Linked DNA regions of Skermanella rosea. The protein of the gene in region 1 interacts with the protein of each later gene in a pairwise test. Links are inferred from orthologs where the notes say so. Each region holds a gene or a part of one and is shown on either strand. Other genes may lie near its edges. The genes, in order: recO and recR.

The links.
Region 2: the proteins of recO (region 1) and recR interact in binary tests that used the Escherichia coli proteins (3 or more experiments, as listed by UniProt). The link is inferred for Skermanella rosea from one-to-one orthologs.

The regions. Positions count from the first base shown.
Region 1 is NZ_CP086111.1:1,990,657-2,001,347, reverse strand. The notes cover bases 4,584-7,530. They hold recO (DNA repair protein RecO), read right to left. Parts: upstream 6,459-7,530; coding sequence 5,709-6,458; downstream 4,584-5,708. Other genes in these bases: JL101_RS09160 (AMP-binding protein), read left to right, coding at 6,998-7,530; JL101_RS09165 (hypothetical protein), read right to left, coding at 6,509-6,781; parC (DNA topoisomerase IV subunit A), read right to left, coding at 4,584-5,705. Outside these bases: JL101_RS09195 (SDR family oxidoreductase), read right to left, coding at 1-636; JL101_RS09190 (branched-chain amino acid ABC transporter substrate-binding protein), read right to left, coding at 775-1,881; JL101_RS09185 (PRC-barrel domain-containing protein), read right to left, coding at 1,932-2,492; JL101_RS09180 (PRC-barrel domain-containing protein), read right to left, coding at 2,520-3,377; more of parC, read right to left, coding at 3,489-4,583; more of JL101_RS09160, read left to right, coding at 7,531-8,710; peptide-methionine (S)-S-oxide reductase MsrA, read left to right, coding at 8,808-9,362; JL101_RS09150 (AI-2E family transporter), read right to left, coding at 9,572-10,612. UniProt on the Escherichia coli protein: Involved in DNA repair and RecF pathway recombination.
Region 2 is NZ_CP086111.1:5,073,104-5,083,766, forward strand. The notes cover bases 7,745-10,663. They hold recR (recombination mediator RecR), read left to right. Parts: upstream 7,745-8,866; coding sequence 8,867-9,460; downstream 9,461-10,663. Other genes in these bases: JL101_RS23705 (DNA polymerase III subunit gamma/tau), read left to right, coding at 7,745-8,337; JL101_RS23710 (YbaB/EbfC family nucleoid-associated protein), read left to right, coding at 8,341-8,664; rmuC (DNA recombination protein RmuC), read left to right, coding at 9,545-10,663. Outside these bases: JL101_RS23665 (extracellular solute-binding protein), read right to left, coding at 1-681; JL101_RS23670 (hypothetical protein), read right to left, coding at 1,065-1,724; hisN (histidinol-phosphatase), read right to left, coding at 1,854-2,669; JL101_RS23680 (c-type cytochrome), read right to left, coding at 2,712-3,251; JL101_RS23685 (3-deoxy-manno-octulosonate cytidylyltransferase), read left to right, coding at 3,493-4,257; JL101_RS23690 (prephenate dehydratase), read left to right, coding at 4,298-5,164; nudC (NAD(+) diphosphatase), read right to left, coding at 5,180-6,088; more of JL101_RS23705, read left to right, coding at 6,448-7,744. UniProt on the Escherichia coli protein: May play a role in DNA repair. It seems to be involved in an RecBC-independent recombinational process of DNA repair. It may act with RecF and RecO.

The DNA.
Region 1 (10,691 bases):
GACCAGCGGCGATCCGGGCTTCAGCTCCTTGCCCATGTAATTGCCGCCGTGCTGGTATCCCGGCGTGTCGATCACCGCGGGAAACACGTTGCAGACATGGATGTCGGGCCACTCCTCCAGCTCGAGCCGCAGGCTCTGGGTGAAGCCTTCCAATCCGAACTTGCTCGCGGCATAGGCGGCGGCGAAGGGCGGCGCGATCCACGCGCCGAACGAGATATTGGTGATCAGCGTGCCGTGGCTCTGCCCCAGGAAATAGGGCAGCACGGCATGGGTGCCGTTCATGCTGCCGAACAGGTTGGTCTCGATCACCTGGCGATGGGAGGCCATGGGCACGTCGGCGAACGGCCCGACCAAGCCGATGCCGGCATTGTTGATCCAGACGTCGATCTCGCCGAACCGCTCGACCGCCTCCTCCGCCAGCAGGCGCATGTCGTCCAGTTCGGTCACGTCGGACGGAATGGCGATCACGTCGGCGCCGTAGCTCCGGCACTCGGCGGCAACCTCGTCCAGCGCCTCGTCGCGCCGGGCGGCAAGGGCCAGGTTGGCGCCCTGCCGGGCGAAGGCGACGGCGGTCGCCCGGCCGATGCCGCTCGAAGCACCGGTGATGACGACCGTGGAATTCCGCAGGCTGCGCATGGGATGCCTTTCTGTCTTGGATAGGATTCCCATGACAACAGCGCTGGCGGCCGTCCATCCCGTGGAAGCCCTTCCAGCGGAGGGGCGACGTCCCGCCGCCCAAGTGCGCGGGACGCGCACCCTCCCCGGTGGGCAGGGCTATCGCGCCGACACCTGCCGGTACTTCCCGTCCTGCCAGGAGTACATGACGTAGGCGGGCTTGGTCAGGTCGCCCTTGTCGTCGAAATCCAGCGTCCCGATCACCGTGTCGAAGGTCCCTTCGCGGAGCGCGTCGGCGACCGCGTCCGGCTCGGGTTCGCCGGCCGCCTCGATGCCCTGGGCCAGCACCTGCAAGGCCGCGTAGCTGTACAGCGTGAAGAAGGCCGGGTCGATGTTGTCCGCGCGGAGCTGCTCGATCACGGGGGCGGCGGTCGGGTTGGCGGTCGGGTCCGGGCTGAAGGTGAACAGGGTGCCGGCCCCGCTCTCCCCGGTGATGGCCCAGAAGTCCGGGTTGGACAGGCCGTCGCCCGCGACCAGCACGGCGTCCATGCCGGCGTTGCTCATCTGGCGGACGATCTGGCCCGCTTCCGCGTGGTAGCCGCCGAAATAGACCGTGTTCACGCCTTCCGACTTCATCTTGGTGACCAGGGCGGAGAAATCGCTCTCTCCCGGATTGACCGAGCCGGTCATGACCGGCTGGATGCCTTTCTCGGCGAGCCGCTTGGCCGTGGCGTCGGCCAGCCCGCTGCCGTAGGCCTGCTTGTCGTGGATGATCGCGACCTTGGGGTTCTGGACCTGCGCCGCGATATGGTCGGCGGCCACCTGCCCCTGCTGGTCGTCGCGCCCCGCCACCCGGAAGACGTTGTCCAGGCCGCGCTCGGTCAGCACCGGCGCGGTCGCGGTCGGCGAGATCATGATGATCCCCTCCTCCGAATAGACGTCGGAGGCCGGCACCGACGGTCCGGTGCACATGTGGCCGATGACGAACTGGATTCCGTCGTTGACGATCTGGTTGGCGGCGGAAACGCCCTGCTTGGGGTCGCAGGCGTCGTCATAGACCTTGACGCTGATCTCCTCGCCGTTGATCCCGCCCTTGGCGTTGATCTCCTTCGCGGCGGCTTCGACGCCGCTGCGCATCTGCTCGCCGAACGATGCCATGGAACCCGTCACGGCGGTCACGACGCCGACCTGGATCTCCGCCTGCGCGGCTCCCGCGGTCGTGGCGAGCATCGCGAGGGCCGCGAGGGAAACGGATGTCCTGTACATCTCTGATGGCTCCTACCCGTACTTCTACGCTTTTCCTGGATTGCCGACCGTCACTGGTCGTTCTGCTCCGGACCGATGATCGTCCTGGCTTCGGCGCCGTACTCGAACTCCGGCGCGTTATCCAGTTCCTCCTCGTTCAGGGTCGCGATCAGCGCGTTGCCCTGGGGATCGACCCGGACCCGGTCCCACGGCAGCGTGACCAGCTGCTCGCCCAGCCCGAGAATTCTCGATCGGGACATGACCAGGCTGGTTATCGACGGGCTGTCGGGCTCGGTCACGAAGTCGCGCACCTCGCCGATATCCTCGCCCGCGGCATTGCGGACGTTCCAGCCGACCACGTCCTCCGGCATGCGGCCGGCGATGGTCGGGACCTCGACGACGCGGATCTGCGGCTCGCCCGTCGTCTCGACCTGCACCTCGGCGGGTGCCGATTCGATCCGGATCTGCGGGTCGGCCGGCCGGACCTCTACCGTGCCCTGGCCCTGGACGACGGCTCCGGCCGGCGCCTGCTGATCCGCCGGCTGCGGCGGCGGTGCCGCCTGGTCCTGGGCGAGGGCCGGTGCGGCCAGGCAGAGCGCCAGGGCCGGCGCCAGGAGAAGGTGTCTCTTCATGGGGTTTGCTCCTGTTGGCGGCGCGGGTCAGCGGGCGGGGCCGACGACGGCGTTGGCGCCTTCGGCATAGTCGTGGTCGGGCGCGGCTTCGAGTTGCTGCCGGTCCATCGGCAGGGTGACCGGCCCGTCCTGCGGTTCGGCGTTCATCTGCCCCCACGGCACCGCGACCTCCTTGGGCGCGCCGAGATAGCCACCCACATCGATGATCGCGGTCTCCACGGTTCCGGCCGGCCCGAGCAGGAGATCCCGGATCTGGCCGACCGGCTCGCCCTGGGCATTGACCACGGGGCGGCCGATCATCCGCTCCGGTGCCACGCCCGCCACGGGACCGTCGGCCGGCGCCGCTTCGGGTGCCGGCTCGGGTGCCGGCGCGGGCGGAACGGCCGGCGCGGGAGCCGGGACCGGCACGACCGGCTGGACGTCGATCCGAGGCTCCGGCTGCTCGATGACCACCTGCGGCTGGGCCTGCTGCACGTCGATCCGGGGCTGCGCCTGCTGCACCGTCACCCGGGGCTCCGGCTGCTCGACCTGGATCTCGGGATCCGATTGCTCGATGATCACCTCGGGCTCGCGCTGCCGGACGATCACCTGAGGCTGGAATTGGCGGACCGTGATCTCGGGCGGCGGCTGGCGCACGATGATCCGGGGCGGCGCCTGCCGGACGATGATCTGCGGCGCCTGCTGCTCGATTATGATCTCCGGCGGCTGCTGTTCCACCGTCACCTCCGGCGGCGGCTGCTGGACGTCCACCGAGGCCGGGGGCTGCTGGACGTTGATCTCCGGCCCTGGCGGCGCCGTCACGGGGGCGGGCTGTTGCGCACCCGCTGCCGGGACCCAGGACCAGGTGGCCAGCGCGGCGGTCGTCATCATCAGGCTTCTGCGCATCCCACTCTCCGACAGTCGTCTCGTGCCCCGGCATCCATGATGCCGGGCCTTCGTGCGACGAAGAACGAAACGACGGTCGGAGTGTTCCTCGGCGGGACAGCTTTATCGGGATCAGGCGAAGCGGTTGTTCTTTGGGAACCCGTTGGGCGGCAGTCGCCCGGAGGTGCCCCGGTTGCCCTTCCAGGGGGTCATGTCGGCCTCCAGCCGGGTGCGTTCCCCGCTCTTCCACGACAGCCCATCCGAGAATTTGAAGGTCGTCAAGTCGGCGAGGCTGCCGTCGGTGTATTTCTGGATCATGACGCCGCGGCCCCGCGCCATCACCGGCACCTCCTCCAGCGGGAAGACCAGTAGCTTGCGGTTGTTGCCGATCGCCGCGACCGTGTCGCCCTCCGCCGGGATGCAGAATCTGGCCTCGACGCCGTCGCCGAGCGTCATGACCTGCTTGCCGCCGCGGGTCTGGGCGATCACCTCGTCCTCCTCCACCTGGAAGCCCCGGCCGTTGGAGGCCGCGACCAGCAGCCGGCGTCCCGGCCGGTGCTTGAACAGGGTGACCAGGTCGGCGTCGTTGGCGAGGTCGATCATCAGCCTCAGCGGCTCGCCGAAACCCCGGCCGCGCGGCAGCTTGTCCACCCCCAGCGTATAGAACCGGCCGTTGGTGCCGAGCACGATCAGCTTGTCCGTGGTCTCCACCCGGAGCACGAAGCGCTCCCGGTCGCCGTCCTTGTACTTGATGTCGGACGTATCGGCCTGATGGCCCTTCACCGTGCGGATCCAGCCCTTCTCGGAGCAGAAGACGGTGACCGGCTCGCGCTCGACCATCGCCTCCAGCGGGATGATCACGGCGGAGGGGGCGTCGGCCACCACCGTCCGGCGGGCGCCCAGCTTGGTCGCCTTGCCGAACCGCTTGCGCGTCTCCGCGATCTGCTTGGCGATCGCCTTCCAGCGCCGGGGCTCGTTCTCCAGCAGGTCCAGCAGGTCGGCGCGCTCGGCCGACAGGCTGTCGTGCTCCTTGCGGATCTCGAACTCCTCCAACTTGCGCAGCGAGCGCAGCCGCATGTTCAGGATCGCCTCCGCCTGCACCTCCGTCAGCGAGAAGGTCTTCATCAGCGAGCGCTTGGGCTCGTCCTCCTCGCGGATGATCCGGATCACCTCGTCCAGGTTCAGGTAGGCGATCAGGTAGCCGCCCAGCACTTCCAGCCGGTGGTCGATCTTGCCCAGCCGGTGGCGCGAGCGCCGCTCCAGCACCTCGATCCGGTGCGCCAGGAAGGCTTGCAGGACCTCGCGCAGGTTCATGACGCGCGGGACGTTGTCCTTGTCCAGCACGTTCATGTTCAGGCCGAACCGGGTTTCCAGGTCGGTGGTCTTGAACAGCGATTCCATCAGCACGTCGGGATCGACGTTGCGGTTCTTCGGCACCAGGACGAGGCGGATGTCCTCCGCCGATTCGTCGCGCACGTCGTCGAGCAGGAACAGCTTCCGCGCCGCCAGCAGTTCGGCGATCTTCTCGATCAGCCGGCTCTTCTGGACCTGGTAGGGGATCTCGGTGACGACGATCTGCCAGGTGCCCTGCCCCAGCTTTTCGACCTCCCACCTGGCGCGCACCCGGAAGCTGCCGCGCCCGGTGCGGTAGGCCTCGGCGATGGCGGCCTGCGACTCGACCAGGATGCCGCCGGTCGGGAAATCGGGACCGGGGACGAACCGGATCAGGTCCTCGACCGTGGCGTCGGGCTTCTTGATCAGATGGCTCAGGGCGTCGCACAGCTCTTCTGCGTTGTGCGGCGGGATCGAGGTCGCCATGCCGACCGCGATGCCTTGCGAGCCGTTGGCCAGCAGGTTCGGGAAGGCGGCGGGCAGCACGATCGGCTCCTCGCCCTCGCCGTCGTAGGTGCCGCGGAAATCGACGGTATCCTCGTCGATCCCTTCGAGCAGGGCGCGGGCCACGTCGGTCAGGCGGGCCTCGGTGTACCGCATGGCGGCGGCGTTGTCGCCGTCGATGTTGCCGAAATTGCCCTGCCCGTCGATCAGCGGATAGCGGACCGCGAAGTCCTGCGCCAGCCGGACCAGCGCGTCATAGACCGCGGTGTCGCCGTGCGGGTGGAACTTACCGATCACGTCGCCGACGACGCGAGCGCATTTCTTGGGCGGGGTGTCCGGGTCCAGCTTCAGCTGGCTCATGGCGTAGAGCAGCCGACGGTGGACCGGCTTCAGCCCGTCGCGCACGTCAGGCAGCGAGCGCGCCATGATGGTGGACAGCGCGTAGGAGAGGTACCGCTCGCCGAGCGCCTCGGAGAGCGGCTTGTCGTGGATGTCGAGTGCAGGGTCGGTCATGTCTTATCTACTACCAGGAAGGGTAGCCATTTTGCGATAGCGTTCTATGAAGCGGGTCCGGGCCGCGGGCAAGGCCGCGACCGCCTGGGAGGAGGCATGAGCGAGCGCGTCGCGTTCCAGGAAATGCCCCGTCAGCTCGAGGCCGGCAAGCACTTCCGCCTCACTCCAGCCGGGCTGCCCGGCCAGGAAGCCCGGCAGGGGAAGCAGCCTGTCGCGGTAGGGCTCGCCGGCCGAGAGGGACACCGCCCGGCCGGTGCGCGGGCTGACATAGGCCAGCGCGTCGTTGCTTCCGGTGGCGGCGCAGGACGCCAGGTCGAGGCCGAAGCCCAGTTCCTGGAGAAGCCCCAGTTCCCACCGGACATAGGCCGGCGCCCACAGCGGGCTCTCGAACGCCTCCAGCAGGGCCGCCAGCCCGTGGAACACCGGCTCGTGCGGCTCCCGGTCGGGCAGGACGACCTCCGTCACGGTGCAGGCCGACACCAGCGCCGCCAGGCGCAGCGGGTCGTCCAGCATGCCGGCGGCGTTGTTGTGGATCGGCTCGATCGTGAAGGTCCCGAGATGGTCGGCCAGCCGGGCCCGCCAGCGGGCGCTGACCCGGTTGCCGGGCTGCAGGTTGCCGCGCTGCCTGGACGAACGGCCGCCCTGCACCAGGCCGGAATGCCGGCCATGGGTGCGGGTCAGCAGGGTGGCCACCACCGCCGCCTCGCCGTGCGGCCGGGCGGACAGCACGATCGCCTCGTCAGTCCATTCCATGGGGATGTTCTAGCAAAGTTCTCATCGGAATGCCTCAACGATCATGATTCTCAGTCGGGGAAAACAACCAAATGCCGGACATCTGTGATATCGTCACGGAACAAAATCCGCCAGCTGCCGTTAACCATAATGTTAACCGGATAATAACCACGGTCGTTCAGGGTGGAGGTCATCAGCCAAGCTCGTGAAACCTCCAAGATGGTGCTGTCATGTGGAACAGCTTTTCCAAGGACTGGGCGCGTTGGTCGCCCGCAGAACGCTTCGTAGCCCGCATGGTATTCCTTGCCGTGACGGTCGGTGCCGCGAGCCAGGCGGTCATCCACGTCATCTGATTTATATGGTGTGAGGACCGTGTCCTTTCATCTCGACGTTTGACTTTCGCCGCCAAATCAAACGTTGTTCGAATCCCGGCGCCTTCGTTTGCGCCATTTTACCCTCCGCCCGGATCGTTGTAGTCATCTGCCCGCGCGCCGAAGTGCGCCGGAGAAGGACCAAGACGAAGAAGGCACCGTGGCCGACGGTGCCGCGCGGAGGAAACGATGGCCGAACCCACCCAGACACCCCTGCTGACCCGCAGCTACGTCCACGGCGCGTCGCCTACGCCGCTGATCGGCGATACCATCGGCGTCCACCTGGACCGCATGGCGGCGCTGTCGCCGGAGGCCGACGCCCTGGTGGTCCGGCATCAGGGCGTCCGGCTGACCTACGCCCAGTTCAAGGCGGAGACCGACCGACTGGCCGCCGGGCTGATCGCGCTGGGGCTGAAGCCGGGTGACCGCATCGGGATCTGGTCGCAGAACAATTCGGAATGGGTGCTGACCCAGTTCGCCACGGCCAAGGCCGGGCTGGTGCTGGTCAACATCAACCCGGCCTACCGCACCCACGAGCTGGAATACGCGCTGAACAAGGTCGGCTGCAAGGCGCTGATCCTGGCCGATTCCTTCAAGAGCAGCGACTATCTCGGGATGCTGCGGCAGGTCGCCCCCGAACTCGACCGCTGCGCGCCCGGGCACCTGGAGTCGCACAAGCTGCCGGCCCTGCGGACGGTGATCCGGCTGGGGGCCGAGATCAGCGCCGGCATGTTCAACTTCGCCGATATCGCAGCGGGCGCCCGCGACGAGCATTTCGCGGAACTGGACCGGCTGCGCGACGCGCTCCAGTTCGACGAGGCTATCAACATCCAGTTCACCAGCGGCACCACGGGCAATCCCAAGGGCGCCACGCTGACCCACCACAATATCCTGAACAACGGCTTCTTCATCGGCGAGGCGATGCGCCTGACCGAGCGGGACCGGCTGTGCATCCCCGTGCCGTTCTACCACTGCTTCGGCATGGTGCTGGGCAACCTCGCCTGCGTCACCCACCGCGCCTGCATGGTGATCCCGGGGGAGGGGTTCGACGCCGAGGCCGTCCTCGCCACGGTCCAGGAGGAGCGCTGCACCGGCCTGCACGGCGTGCCGACCATGTTCATCTCCATCCTCAACCACCCCCGGTTCGGGGAATTCGACCTGACCACGCTGCGCACCGGCATCATGGCGGGCTCGCCCTGCCCGACCGAGGTGATGAAGCGGGTCGCCGGCGAGATGAACATGGGCGAGATCACCATCGCCTACGGCATGACGGAGACCAGCCCGGTCAGCTTCCAGAGCTCGGTGGACGACCCGCTGGAGCGGCGCGTCTCGACCGTCGGCCGCATCCAGCCGCACCTGGAGGTCAAGATCGTCGATGCCGAGGGCCGGATCGTCCCGGTCGGCACGCCCGGCGAACTGCTGACCCGCGGCTATTCCGTGATGCAGGGCTATTGGGGCGACGAGGAGCGCACCCGCGAGGCGATCGACGCCGGCCGCTGGATGCATACCGGCGACCTCGCCACCATCGACGCGGAGGGCTATTGCAACATCGTCGGCCGGATCAAGGACATGGTGATCCGCGGCGGCGAGAACATCTACCCGCGCGAGGTCGAGGAATTCCTCTACACTCATCCGCGGATCAAGGACGTCCAGGTCTTCGGCGTCCCCGACGAGCGGTTCGGCGAGCAGCTCTGCGCCTGGATCCATGTCCAGGACGGCGAGACGCTGACCGAGGAGGAGGTGCTGGAGTTCTGCCGGGGCAGCATCGCCCACTACAAGGTGCCGCGCTACATCCGCTTCGTGGACGGCTTCCCCATGACCGTGACCGGCAAGATCCAGAAATTCATCATGCGGCAGAAGATGGCCGAGGAGCTGAAGCTGGAGCCGGCGAAGACCGCCTGAGCCGCGCTCTCGCCAATGTGATGGGCCTGCGGGTGTTCGGCGGCGCCCGGAGGCACCACATGGCGGGAGTACCGACGACTCAAGAGGATGAAGCGTGATGGCCGCAGATCGGCAATTGGCACAGGCGACTTTCGGCGGCGGCTGCTTCTGGTGCACCGAAGCGGTCTTCCAGCAACTGCGCGGCGTGGAGAAGGTCCAGTCCGGCTATGCCGGCGGGCATGTGGAGAACCCCACCTACGAGCAGGTCTGCACCGCCCGGACCGGGCATGCCGAGGTGGTCCAGATCACCTACGACCCGGAGGTGATCTCCTACCGTGACCTGCTGGAAGTGTTCTTCACCACCCACGATCCGACGACGTTGAACCGCCAGGGCAACGATGTCGGCCCGCAGTACCGCTCGGTGGTCTTCTACCACGACGCGGAGCAGGAACAGACCGCGCGCGAGGTGATCAAGTCCTTCGGCGAGCGGCGGATCTGGGACCGCCCGATCGTGACCGAGCTGGCCCCCCTGCCCGTCTTCTATCCGGCGGAGGCGTACCACGACGACTATTACGCCCGCAACTCGGCCCAGCCCTATTGCCAGGTCGTGATCGCACCGAAGGTCGCCAAGGTCCGCAAGCAGTACATGAATCGCCTGAGGGGAACCGCCTGAGGGCAAGACTTCCGGAGCGGGGCTGCGGCTATTGGGCACGATGATTGCTTGCCCAACTAAAGGTGTTCCTCACGGCTGACATTCCTTCTTTCAATCGTCATGGCCGGATCAAGTCCGGCCATGACGAATCGGGGGACGTTTCTGCCCGTGATCGGTACTTTTCCGCTGGTGTCGATCATTGCGCCAGACAGCCGGGGGAGAAGGCCGGCTCAGGTTGCCGGCTTCCGCTTCCCCAGCGCGTCCTCCACATACAGCTTCTGGACGGCGACATAGGCCACGACCGTCAGCGGGGTCGCGAAGATGACGCCGAGGATGCCGAACATCAGGCCGAAGGCGACCACCGCGAACAGGGCGAGCGCGGGGGGCAGCGAGACCATCCGGCGCTCCACCATGGGCATGATCAGGTTGCCCTCGATCTGCTGGATCACGACGTACAGCACCAGGGTATAGACGACCGTGGACATGTCCACGGTGGAGGCGGCCAGCAGGGCGGGGATCGCGGTCGCGAAGGCCCCGATCAGCGGCACGAACTCGCCGAGGCCGGCCAGCAGCCCCAGGGCCAGGGCCGACGGCACGCCGAGTAGCCACAGGCCCAGGCTGGTCAGCGCCCCGACCATCAGCATGGAGATGAACTGGCCCTTCAGCCACTTGCCCAGCGCCTCCCCCATGGCGTCCAGGACCTCGCGCGTCCGCGCTTCCGCCGACTTCGGCATCAGGGCCACGACGCCCTCCCGGTAAAGCCCAGGCTGCGCCGCGAGGTAGACGCCGCCCGCGACCAGCAGCAGCACGTTGCCGAGCCCGCCGACCACCGTCATCAGGAGGCTTCCCGCCTGGCGGACCATGCCGCCCGAGACGCTGGCGGGATCGACTCCGCTGATGGCATCGAGCGCCGCCCTGCCCCAGGACGACCCCTGAAGCTGTTCCCGGACGCGTCCCCAGGCCTCGGGAACGACCTTGGTCAGCTGTTCGACCTGGCTCGACACCTGCGCGCCGAACAGCCAGCCGCAGATGCCCAGGACGATCACGATCGCCAGCAACACCGCCGCCAGTGCCCAGCCGCCGGAAACCGGCGAGTGGGCCGCCAGCCAGTCGGCCGACCGGCGCAGCAGAACGGCCAGCAATATGGCGCCGAACACCAGCAGCAGGACGTCTACGATCTGCCACGCCATCAGGGCGAGGCCGGCGATCAGCACGGCGACCAGCAGCAGGCGGGTGAAGCGTCCGGTCGTCAGGGCGCTGTCGATAGGCATGGTCGCGAACTCCGGAATTGGCGGCGCGGACAGGGCGTCGCCTTCCCAACGTCCCCCTGCCGGAGTTTGTTTCGCCCCG
Region 2 (10,663 bases), 3.1 Mb from region 1 along the record:
GGGATCGACCGCCTTGACCCGGTAGGGGCCGCTGGTCAGAGGCGGCTCCAGGGTCGTCTTCGAAATGTCGCGGCCCTCCGCCGTCCACCAGTGCTCGGGTACCGGCGCCAGGATGCCGGCGGCGCGGATCAGCGGCTTCATCTCGCCGCTTCCCTTGAAGCTCACCTTCAGGCGGTGCTCGTCCAGCGCCTCGACCGCCGCGATATCCTCCAGGAAGCTCTTGAGGAAGGGCCGGCCATGCTGCTCGATGGCCTTCCAGCCGAAAACGAAGTCGGCGGCCGTCACCGGATGGCCGTCATGGAACCGGGCTTCCGGGCGCAGGTTGAACACCACCCAGCTCTTGTCCGCCGGGTATTCCGCGCTCTCGGCGAGCAGGCCGTAGACCACGTCCAACTCGTCGCCGGACCCGGTGAACAGGGTCTCCGAGACGATGTCGAGGCTGCGCGGCACCTGCCCGCGCAGGATGATCGGATTCAGGCTGTCGAAGCTTCCCGGCTCCGCCATGACGACGGCGCCGCCCTTCGGGGCCGCGGGATCGACATAGTCGAAACGGGCGAAGCCGGCATCGTACTTCGGCGTGCTGAACTCAGCCAGCGCATGCGTCCGGGTGACGGAGTCCCCGGCATGGCCGGCGGAAGCCAGGACGAGCAGCAGCATGGGAACGGCGAAGAGGTGTCTCATCGTGACTCCCCCGTATGGCTTTCCGGAGCGGCCGATCTGCGCCCGCACCCTGGCCGGACCCGTTCCGCGACTGCCGGCACGGTGCCCGCAAGATCAGCCAGAGGAAGTTTACAAGGCCGCGTTTTCTTCTGTAAGTCGTCATGCCCGGACTTGATCCGGGCATCTCCGGCCACGGAGCCCCGATGGAATCCGCGATAAGATGGCCGGATCAAGTCCGGCCATGACGGGAAGGGAGTATTTCTGCCTACGGCCAATACTTTTCCTGATGGGGCAATCACCGTGTCGGACAGTCGTGGATCAAGTCCGGTCATGACGATATGGAGCATGATCGCCACCGCAAAACCCTCTTGAACTCACCCGGCGATCCCGGACCGGACACCGGCTCATTCGTCCTCGTCTTCGTCGTCGTCCTCTTCGCCGTAGCGGTCGTCCATCATCTCCAGGATCGCCTCGTAATCGGGCGTTTCGTCCACGAACTTCTGGAACCGCTTCATGTTGGCGCCCTTCTCCAGCCAGGACTGCGCCGCTTCGGTATGTTCGGGGTGGCACGACAGCAGGTAGAAGGCGGCCTGCTCGGGACGCTCGATCTTGGTCTCGCCCAGCCGCTCCAGGACGGCGCCGACATAGAAGGGCAGCACGTCGGCGAATTCCTCGACCACGACGGCATCGTCATCCCCGTCGTCGGCCGGAACCACGTCGTCGCCGTGCCAGCCGTTCACCTTTCCGTCGGCCGCGGCCTGCTCCTCCACGTATTCGTCGTCCTCGTCATCGAACTCGTCGCCGTCGAACTCATCGTCGTCATCGAGATCGTCTTCGTCCAGGGCGGCCGTATCCAGCCCGTCGGCCCCGTCGTCGTACTCGTCGTCCGCATCCTCGTCACCCTCGAACGCCAGTTCCAGGGCGTCGATGATCTCGAGGAATTGGGTGCTGCGCTGTTCCCAGGAGGGGGCGGCCTGAAGTTCGGCGATCATCCGGTCGAGCATCTCGCGGATGTCCGTGTCGGCGTTCTCGTAAGCTGACTGGGCTGGTTTCGGGATCAGCATGGCAGACATTCCCTGGTCTCAAGCGCAAGGGTGAGGGAGCGGCGCAGCCGGTCCGTGGCCGCGCGGACTCGACTCTTATCAGATGGCGATAGGGGATGGGCAGGGGAAAGCGAAAAGATTGCCGGGATATCAACCGAACGGCATAACGCCCAGCCGCCGCAGCGCTTCCGTATGGCCGGCAATATCACCGGCGGCCAGCACGCGGCCGTCTGAACCCGGGCCGAGCGGCGCTCCCGTCCAGTCCGTCATGATCCCGCCGGCCCCCTGGACCACGGGGACGAGGGCCGCGAAGTCGTACAGCTTCAGCCCGGCCTCGACCACCAGGTCGACGAATCCGGCGGCCAGCAGCCCGTAGGCGTAGCAGTCGCCGCCGTACATGGTCAGCTTGACCTCGTCCGCGACGCGGCGGAAGGCGGTAAAGTCGTGCTGCCCGAACAGGTCGGGCGACGTGGTGTTCAGGGTGGCCCGGCCCAGCGTCGGGCAGGCCCGCACCCGGGCGGCCTTGCCGTTCAGCGTGGTCGGGCGCCCCTCGACGCCGATCCAGCGGTCGCCCACGATCGGCTGGTCGATCACGCCCAGCACGGGGACGCCCCGGTGGAGCAGCGCCACCAGGGTGCCGAAGGTCGGGCGGCCGGTGATGAAGGATTTCGTGCCGTCGATCGGGTCGATCACCCACAGCCACTCGGCATCGGGGTTGGTCGTCCCGTGCTCCTCCCCGATGATCCCGTCGTCCGGCCGCTCCGCGGCCAGGATCGATCGGATCGCCGCCTCGGCCTCGCGGTCGGCAATGGTGACCGGCGAACTGTCCGGCTTGTCGTCGACCGCGAACGGGGTTCGGAAATACCTGCGGATCACGGTGCCGGCGGCATCGGCGAGGCGGCACGCGAGATCCACCGTTCCGCCCGACGGGGTGACCGGTTGATCGGTGTTGTATGAAGCCGTCATGTCTCTGGTCATCCGGTCGGACGGGAGTGAAGCGTCAGATGGTCACTGCGGCAGCGGCGCCGGCTCGTCGGCCTGGGTGCGCAGCCAGGCGATCAGGTTCGCCCGGTCCTCGGGCTTCTTGATGCCCGCGAAGTTCATCTTGGTGCCGGGGGCATACTGCTTGGGATTCAGCAGGAAATGGTTCAGCGCCTCGTAGTCCCAGTTGCCGGGCATGTCCTTGATCGCGGAGCTGTAGGCGAAGCCTTCCATATGGCCGTGCGGTCCGCCGACGACTCCCCACAGGTTGGGGCCGACCTTGGCGGCGCCGCCCTTCTCGAAAGAGTGGCAGGAGGCACAGGCCCGCGCGGCGCGCTCGCCGGCAGCCGGGTCGGCGGAGGCCAGCAGCGGGGCGATCGGCTCCGGCTCGGCCGGGCCTTCCTCGGCGGGGGCCGACGTGGTGACCGCACTGGTGTCCACGACGTAGGCGTTCTGTTCCAGATGCTCAGGCTCGACCAGTACATCCGCGATGAAGCCGGACATCATCGCGATCAGGCCGCCCAACAGGACGGCGCCGGACAATTTGTTGAATTCCATGCTCGACATGCCGCGAGTCCCCAATTCCCTTGTAATCACCGCAAGATAGCGGCCGGGCCGGCTGCTGTCACGCGCAGCGGCTTGTTGTTTCCTTGTCCGCAACATAGGGTCCCGGGGCGCGGGGGTCAGCCGCTTTGAGGCTTGACCCTCGGGACGAAATGTCGCACGCACAGCTATAACCCAAATGTCGCAGATGGCCACCATGCCAACCAATCCTGCTCAGAACAATCCCGCCCAAAGTGATGGCGGCGTGAAAAATCCCGGATCCCGGAACGAGGCGCCGGGCAACCCGGTCGTCATCGTGCCCGCGCGACTCGCCTCCACGCGTCTGCCCGGCAAGCCGCTGGCCGACATCCACGGCGAGCCGATGATCGTCCATGTCTGGCGCCGCGCCGCCGAGGCCGCCATCGGCCCGGTCCTGGTCGCCTGCGCCGAGGCCGAGATCGCCGATGCGGTCACGAAGGCCGGCGGCCAGGCCGTGCTGACCCGGCCGGACCATCCCTCCGGCTCCGACCGGATCTTCGAGGCGCTCCAGTCCTTCGACCCGGAAGGCAGGTTCGACGCGGTGGTCAACGTCCAGGGCGACCTGCCGACGATATCGCCCGAGACGATCCGCGCCGCCTACGCGCTGCTGGACGAGCCCGGGGTCGACATCGGCACGCTGGCGGTGGAGATCGAGGACGCGACGGAGCGCGGCAATCCCAACGTGGTCAAGGCGGTGGTCGAGCGGGCGCCGGGCGCCCGGCGCGGCCGGGCGCTCTATTTCACCCGCGCCACCGCCCCCACCGGGGAGGCGCCGCTGCTGCACCATATCGGCCTCTACGCCTACCGGCGCTCGGCCCTGGCCCGGTTCGTGTCGCTGCCACCGTCGCACCTGGAACAGCAGGAGCGGCTGGAGCAGTTGCGCGCCTTGGCCGCAGGCATGCGGATCGACGTGGCCGTCGTTGACGCGGTTCCGCTCGGCGTCGATACTCCGGCCGACCTCGCCCGGGCCCGGGTGCTCCTCAAGCGCTGATCCCGGTCCCCTCCCCCGTTCTCGTTTTTTCTCCGGTCCCATGTCCAGATCCAGCCTGATCGCCTTCCAGGGTTCGCCCGGCGCCTACTCCGACCTGTCCTGCCGCAACGTCTTTCCCGACCGGAAGACGCTGCCCTGCGCCACCTTCGAGGACGTCTTCGCCGCGGTGCATGGGGGAGAGGCGGAGCTGGGCATGATCCCGGTCGAGAACTCGGTCGCCGGCCGGGTCGCCGACAACCACCACCTTCTGCCCCAGGGCGGGCTGCACATCATCGGCGAGCACTACCAGCGGGTGAACCACCACCTGCTGGCGCCGCCGGGTGCCACGCTCGACACCATCAAGGTGGTGCGCAGCCACATCCAGGCGCTGTCCCAGTGCCGCAAGGTGACCCGCGCGCTGGGCCTGCGCGAGATCACCCATGCCGACACCGCCGGCGCCGCGGCCGAGATCGCCCAGCGCGGCGACGTCACGGAGTGCGCCATCGCGTCGGAACTGGCCGGCGAGATCTACGGGCTGAAGTCCCTGAAGCAGGGGATCGAGGACGCCGAGCACAACACCACGCGCTTCCTGATCATGGCGCGGGAGCCGGTCCATCCGGCGCCCCATTCCGGCCCGGTGGTGACGACCTTCGTGTTCCGGGTCCGCAGCGTGCCGGCGGCGCTCTACAAGGCGATGGGCGGTTTCGCGACCAACGGCGTCAACATGACCAAGCTGGAAAGCTACATGGTCGAGGGCCGCTTCACCGCCGCCCAGTTCTACGTGGACGTCGAGGGCCATCCGGAGGAGCGCCCCCTGCGCCTGGCGCTGGAGGAGCTGGAGTTCTTCGCCCGGGAGGTGAAGATCCTGGGCGTCTATCCGGCCCATCCCTTCCGCCGCGAGCAGAGCCAGGCCCACGGCGACGATTGAGGGACCCCGGCAGCCTCAGCCGTGCAGCCAGCCCTCGATCAGCCGGCGCGAGATCGAGTCGGGCCGCGGCAGGCGGTGGGTTCCGCCCTCGCCCCAGGTGGTCAGGATCTCGTCGCGGGTGAACCAGCCGGCGTCCTCCAGCTCGTCCTGGTCGATGCTGATGTCCCGGCTCACCGCCTCGGCATGGAAGCCCAGCATCAGCGACGAGGGGAACGGCCAGGGCTGGGACGAGTGGTAGGTCACCTCGCCCACCCGGATGCCGGTCTCCTCCAGCACCTCGCGGGCGACCGCCTCCTCCAGGCTCTCGCCCGGCTCGACGAACCCGGCCAGCGTCGAATACATCCCCGGCGGAAAGCGCGACTGGCGGCCCAGCAGGCAGCGGTCGCCGTCATGGACCAGCATGATCACCGCGGGATCGGTCCGCGGGAAGTGCGGCGTGGCGCAGTCGGGATTGGTGCAGCGGCGGACATGGCCGGCATCGGCGCTGACCGTGGGATGGCCGCAGACTCCGCAGAAACGGTGCCGGGCGTGCCACCAGGTCAGGCCGCGGGCATAGGCCAGGATGTTGCCTTCCTCCGGCGCCATCAGCGGGCCGAAGCTTCGCAGGTCGGCGAAGCTGCCCCGGCCGGCAAGATTGGGATGGGCGGCCGGGTCCTCGATGTGGGACAGGTCGGCGGCGAAATAGGCCGTACCGTCGAGCAGTCCCAGCAGCATGGTCTCCGCCCCTTCGGGCAGGTCGGCCAGGGAAAGCAGCCCCGCCCGCGGCAGGTCGGCCCCCTCGGCCACGAAATTCTGGGCGCGCCAGATCGGCACGATCCTGGTCTCGGCCGCCGCGAACAGGGCGTCGATCCAGTCCTGGTCCTTGCGCTGCGCCGATACCCTGTCGAGCACGCCGCCGGCGTAGAAATTTGGCTTGTTTGGCATGGGCCTAGGCTTGTTTGGCATGGGCCTATAGGTGGCACACCGGACCCGTTTCGGGAAGGGAGTTCATCCCGGATCGGTGCCCTGCGCGCGCGGCGGCGCGTTTCCCCTTGCTCCGCGCGCCGCCGCGCGCCATATAGGCGTCGGGAGGTTGGCGGCGGACGAGTCCCTCGCCAACCCGGTCAGGTCCGGAAGGAAGCAGCCGTAACGAGTTTCGGCTCGGGTCGTTCGTCCAGCCTCCCACCCCATTTATTTCCCCCGCATCATCCGACACTCCGCGCCGGTTCGTCTTTCCGCTTCGACAAGCCGCCGTCGGGGATTAGACTGGCCGCAACGCCGTTGCCCGACGCCAGAGTATCGTGTTGACCGACCAGATCCTCCCTCCCCTGACCTCCGCGCCGGCCGACGGCGCGTCCGAAGCCGGCGGCAAGGCCTATCGGGTCCTGGCGCGCAAATACCGTCCGCGCGACTTCTCCGAACTGGTGGGCCAGGAGGCGCTGGTCCGCACGCTGACCAACGCCATCCGCTCGGGCCGCCTGGCCCATGCCTTCATGCTGACCGGCGTGCGCGGGGTGGGCAAGACCACGACCGCCCGGATCATCGCCCGCGCGCTGAACTGCACCGGCCCCGACGGGACCGGCGGGCCGACCATCACGCCCTGCGGCGTCTGCGACAACTGCCGCAGCATCACCGCCGACCGGCACGTGGACGTGATGGAGATGGACGCCGCCAGCCGGACCGGCGTGGACGACATCCGCGAGATCATCGACGGCGTTCGCTACGGCCCGGTGTCGGCGCGCTACAAGGTCTACATCATCGACGAAGTCCACATGCTCACCAAGAACGCCTTCAACGCCCTGTTGAAGACGCTGGAGGAGCCGCCAGAGCATGTGAAGTTCATCTTCGCCACGACCGAGATCCGCAAGGTCCCGGTCACCGTGCTGTCGCGCTGCCAGCGCTTCGACCTGCGCCGGATCGACAGCCAGACGCTGGTGAAGCATTTCAACCGCGTCGCCGAGGCGGAAGGCGTGACGGTCGAGCCGGACGCCATGGCGCTGATCGCCCGGGCCGCCGACGGCTCGGCGCGCGACGGGCTGAGCCTGCTCGACCAGGCCATAGCGCTCGGCGGCGAGCGGCTGACCGCGGTCCAGGTCCGCGACATGCTGGGCTTGGCCGACCGCGCCCGCGTGGTCGACCTGTTCGAGTCGGCGATGACCGGGCAGCCGCGCGAGGCCCTGGACATCCTGTCCGACCTGCACCGCAGCGGCGCCGACCCGGTCGTGGTGCTCCAGGACCTGCTGGATTTCACCCATTTCCTGACCCGCTTCAAGGTGGTGCCGGAGACCGCGACGGACCCCGGCACGCCGGAGACGGAGCGGGTCCGGGGCGGCGAGCTGTCGGGCAAGCTGGGCATGCCCGCGCTGACCCGGGCCTGGCAGATCCTGCTGAAGGGCCTGGGCGAGGTGCAGAGCGCGCCGGTGCCCTTCGACGCGGCCGAGATGGTGCTCGTGCGCTTGGCCTATTCCGCCGACCTGCCCAACCCGGCCGACCTCATCCGCCAGCTCCAGGGCGGCGCCGCGTCGGGCGGGCCGGCGGGCGGCAACGGGGGTGCAGGGGCCAGTGGCGGGGGTGGCGGCGCCCGGGCGAACGGCCCGGCCCTGGCGGTTGCCCATTCCGCCCCGCCCCGGGTCCAGGCCGGCTCCGCCCAGCCGGCCGTCGAAACCGCCGCGACGGCCCACGCCGCCCCCGAGCAGGCCCCTTCGGAACAGGCCGGAGAGGCGGAGCCGCTGCCGGAGCCGAAGACCTTCCGCGAGGTGGTAGCCCTGTTCGGCGAGATGCGCGAGGGCTCGCTGTACGGCCAGCTCTACAGCAGCGTCCACTGCGTCCGGTGCGAGCCGGGCCGGCTGGAAATCCGCCCGAAGGACCGCGCCATGGCGGAGCTTTCCGGCCGGGTCGGCAAGCTGCTGACGGAATGGACCGGCCGGCGCTGGATGGTCACGATCTCCGGCGCGCCCGGCGAGCCGACGCTGAGCGAGCAGGACCGCAATGCCAAGACCCAGGCGCGGGAGGAGGCGGCCCGGCATCCGGTGGTGCGCGCGGTGCTCGACATCTTCCCCGGTGCCGAGATATCCGAAGTGCGCGATCTGGCGGAACCTGAACCCACCTCCGACGAGGCGCTTGCGGAAGACGCCCTTGAGACCGATTTCTACGAGGAAGCCCCGTCCGACCTGGACGACATAGGAGAATTTTAAGCCATGAAGAATCTCGGCCAAATGATGAAGCAGGCCCAGGAAATGCAGACCCGCATGCAGCAGATGCAGGAAGCGCTGGCCGAGGTCGAAGTCACCGGCCAGTCCGGCGCCGGGATGGTCAACGTCACGCTCAACGGCAAGGGCGAGATGAAGAAGCTGAAGCTGGACAAGTCCGTGGTCGATCCCGACGACATCGAGGTGATCGAGGACCTGATCGTCGCCGCCTTCAACGACGCCAAGCTGAAGGTCGAGCAGCACGTCGCCGAGGAGACCCAGAAGCTGATGGGCGGCATGAAGCTTCCCCCGGGCATGAAGCTGCCGTTCTGAGCGGAAGGGCGGCCTCCCCGGTCGCGCCGGCCTTCCTCTTCATCGTGGCCGGACCACTGGCAACGACCTCCTTTTCGTCATGACCGGGCTTGACCCGGTCATCTCCGGGCGTTCAGACGAGCCCGTTCCCGCCGGGAGATAGCCGGGTCAAGCCCGGCTATGACGGGAGAGCGCAATCCTCCTGCAAAGCCAGGGAGCGAATTTGAGCAGTTCCGAGATCGACCGCCTGATCCAGCTCCTGGCCAAGCTGCCCGGGCTGGGGCCGCGATCCGCGCGGCGGGCGGCGCTGCACCTGATCAAGCGGCGCGAAAGCCTGCTGGGCCCGCTGGCCGATGCCATGCACGAGGCGGCCGACGCCATCAAGACATGCTCGGTGTGCGGCAACCTCGACACCCGCGACCCCTGCTCCGTCTGCGCCGATCCAAGGCGGGACGGCGCCCTGATCTGCGTGGTGGAGGAGGTCGGCGACCTGTGGGCGCTGGAGCGCACCGGCTCCTTCAAGGGCCTCTACCATGTGCTGGGCGGCACCCTGTCGGCGCTGGAAGGCATCGGCCCCGACGACCTCAACGTCACCAGCCTGATCAACCGCGCCCGCCGGCCGGAGGTGACCGAAGTGATCCTGGCGATGAACGCCACGGTCGAAGGCCAGACGACCGCCCACTACATAACCGACCGGCTGGCCGATTGCGACGTGACGGTATCGCGGCTGGCCCACGGCGTGCCTGTGGGCGGCGAGCTTGACTACCTGGACGACGGAACGCTGACCGCGGCACTCCGGTCCCGGCGCCCGTTCTGACGGCCTCCGGCCGGACCGTTCTTCCCCTGTTCTCTTTCCCCGCCCGATCCGGTAGCATCCGGTTACCTGGTGGAAGGAGAACTGATGCCGTTCGCGCTCGACGTGCTGTCGCTGATCCTGGGCTTCGTCTTCGGAGCCGGCATCGTCCTGCTGTTGCGCAGCGGCGGCATCGGCCAGGCGGAGGCCGGCCGGCTTGCGGCGGAGGCGGATTTCGCGCTGCGCCAGAACGACGACCTGCGGGCCGATCTGGCGGAGCGGGACCGGGCGCTCTCGGCGCTCCGCGGTGAACTCGGGCGCGCCCAGACCGGCCACGCCCAGCTCCAGACCCGGCTGGAGCAGGAACGGCTGGCCTCGGCCGAGAAGATAGCCCTGCTGGAGCGGGCCGAAGCGAAGCTGTCCGACGCCTTCAAGGCCTTGTCGGCGGAGGCGCTACGCAGCAACAACCAGAGCTTCCTCGACCTCGCCCGCACCACCCTGGAGCGCTTCCAGGAGAGTGCCCGCGGCGACCTGGAGCAGCGGCAGGCGGCGATCTCCGACCTGGTAGCGCCGGTGCGCCAGTCGCTGGAGAAGATGGACGGCCAGATCCAGACGCTGGAGAAGGAGCGGATCGGCGCCTATGAAGGACTGAAGCAGCAGGTTCTCTCGCTGCTGGACAGCCAGCGCGAACTGCGCGGTGAGACCGCCAACCTCGTCCGGGCGCTGCGCTCCCCCGTCGCGCGCGGCCGCTGGGGCGAGATCCAGCTGAAGCGGGTGGTCGAGATGGCCGGCATGGTCGACCATTGCGACTTCTTCGAGCAGCAGACGGTGACCGGCGACCAGGGCAACAAGCTGCGCCCCGACATGGTCGTCAAGCTGCCGGGCAACAAGACCATCGTGGTGGACGCCAAGGCCCCGGTCGAAGCCTATCTCGACGCGACCGGCTCGTCCGAGGACGCCGGCCGGCGCGACGCCCTGGTCCGCCATGCCCGCCACGTGCGGGAGCACATGAAGCAGCTGGGCGGCAAGGCCTACTGGGACCAGTTCGCCGCCTCGCCGGAGTTCGTCGTGCTGTTCCTTCCCGGCGAGAACTTCTTCAGCGCCGCCCTGGAGCATGACCCCGGCCTGATCGAGGCAGGCATCGACAACGGCGTGATCCTGGCGACGCCGACCACGCTGATAGCGTTGCTGCGCGCCGTCGCCTACGGCTGGCGGCAGGAGCACCTG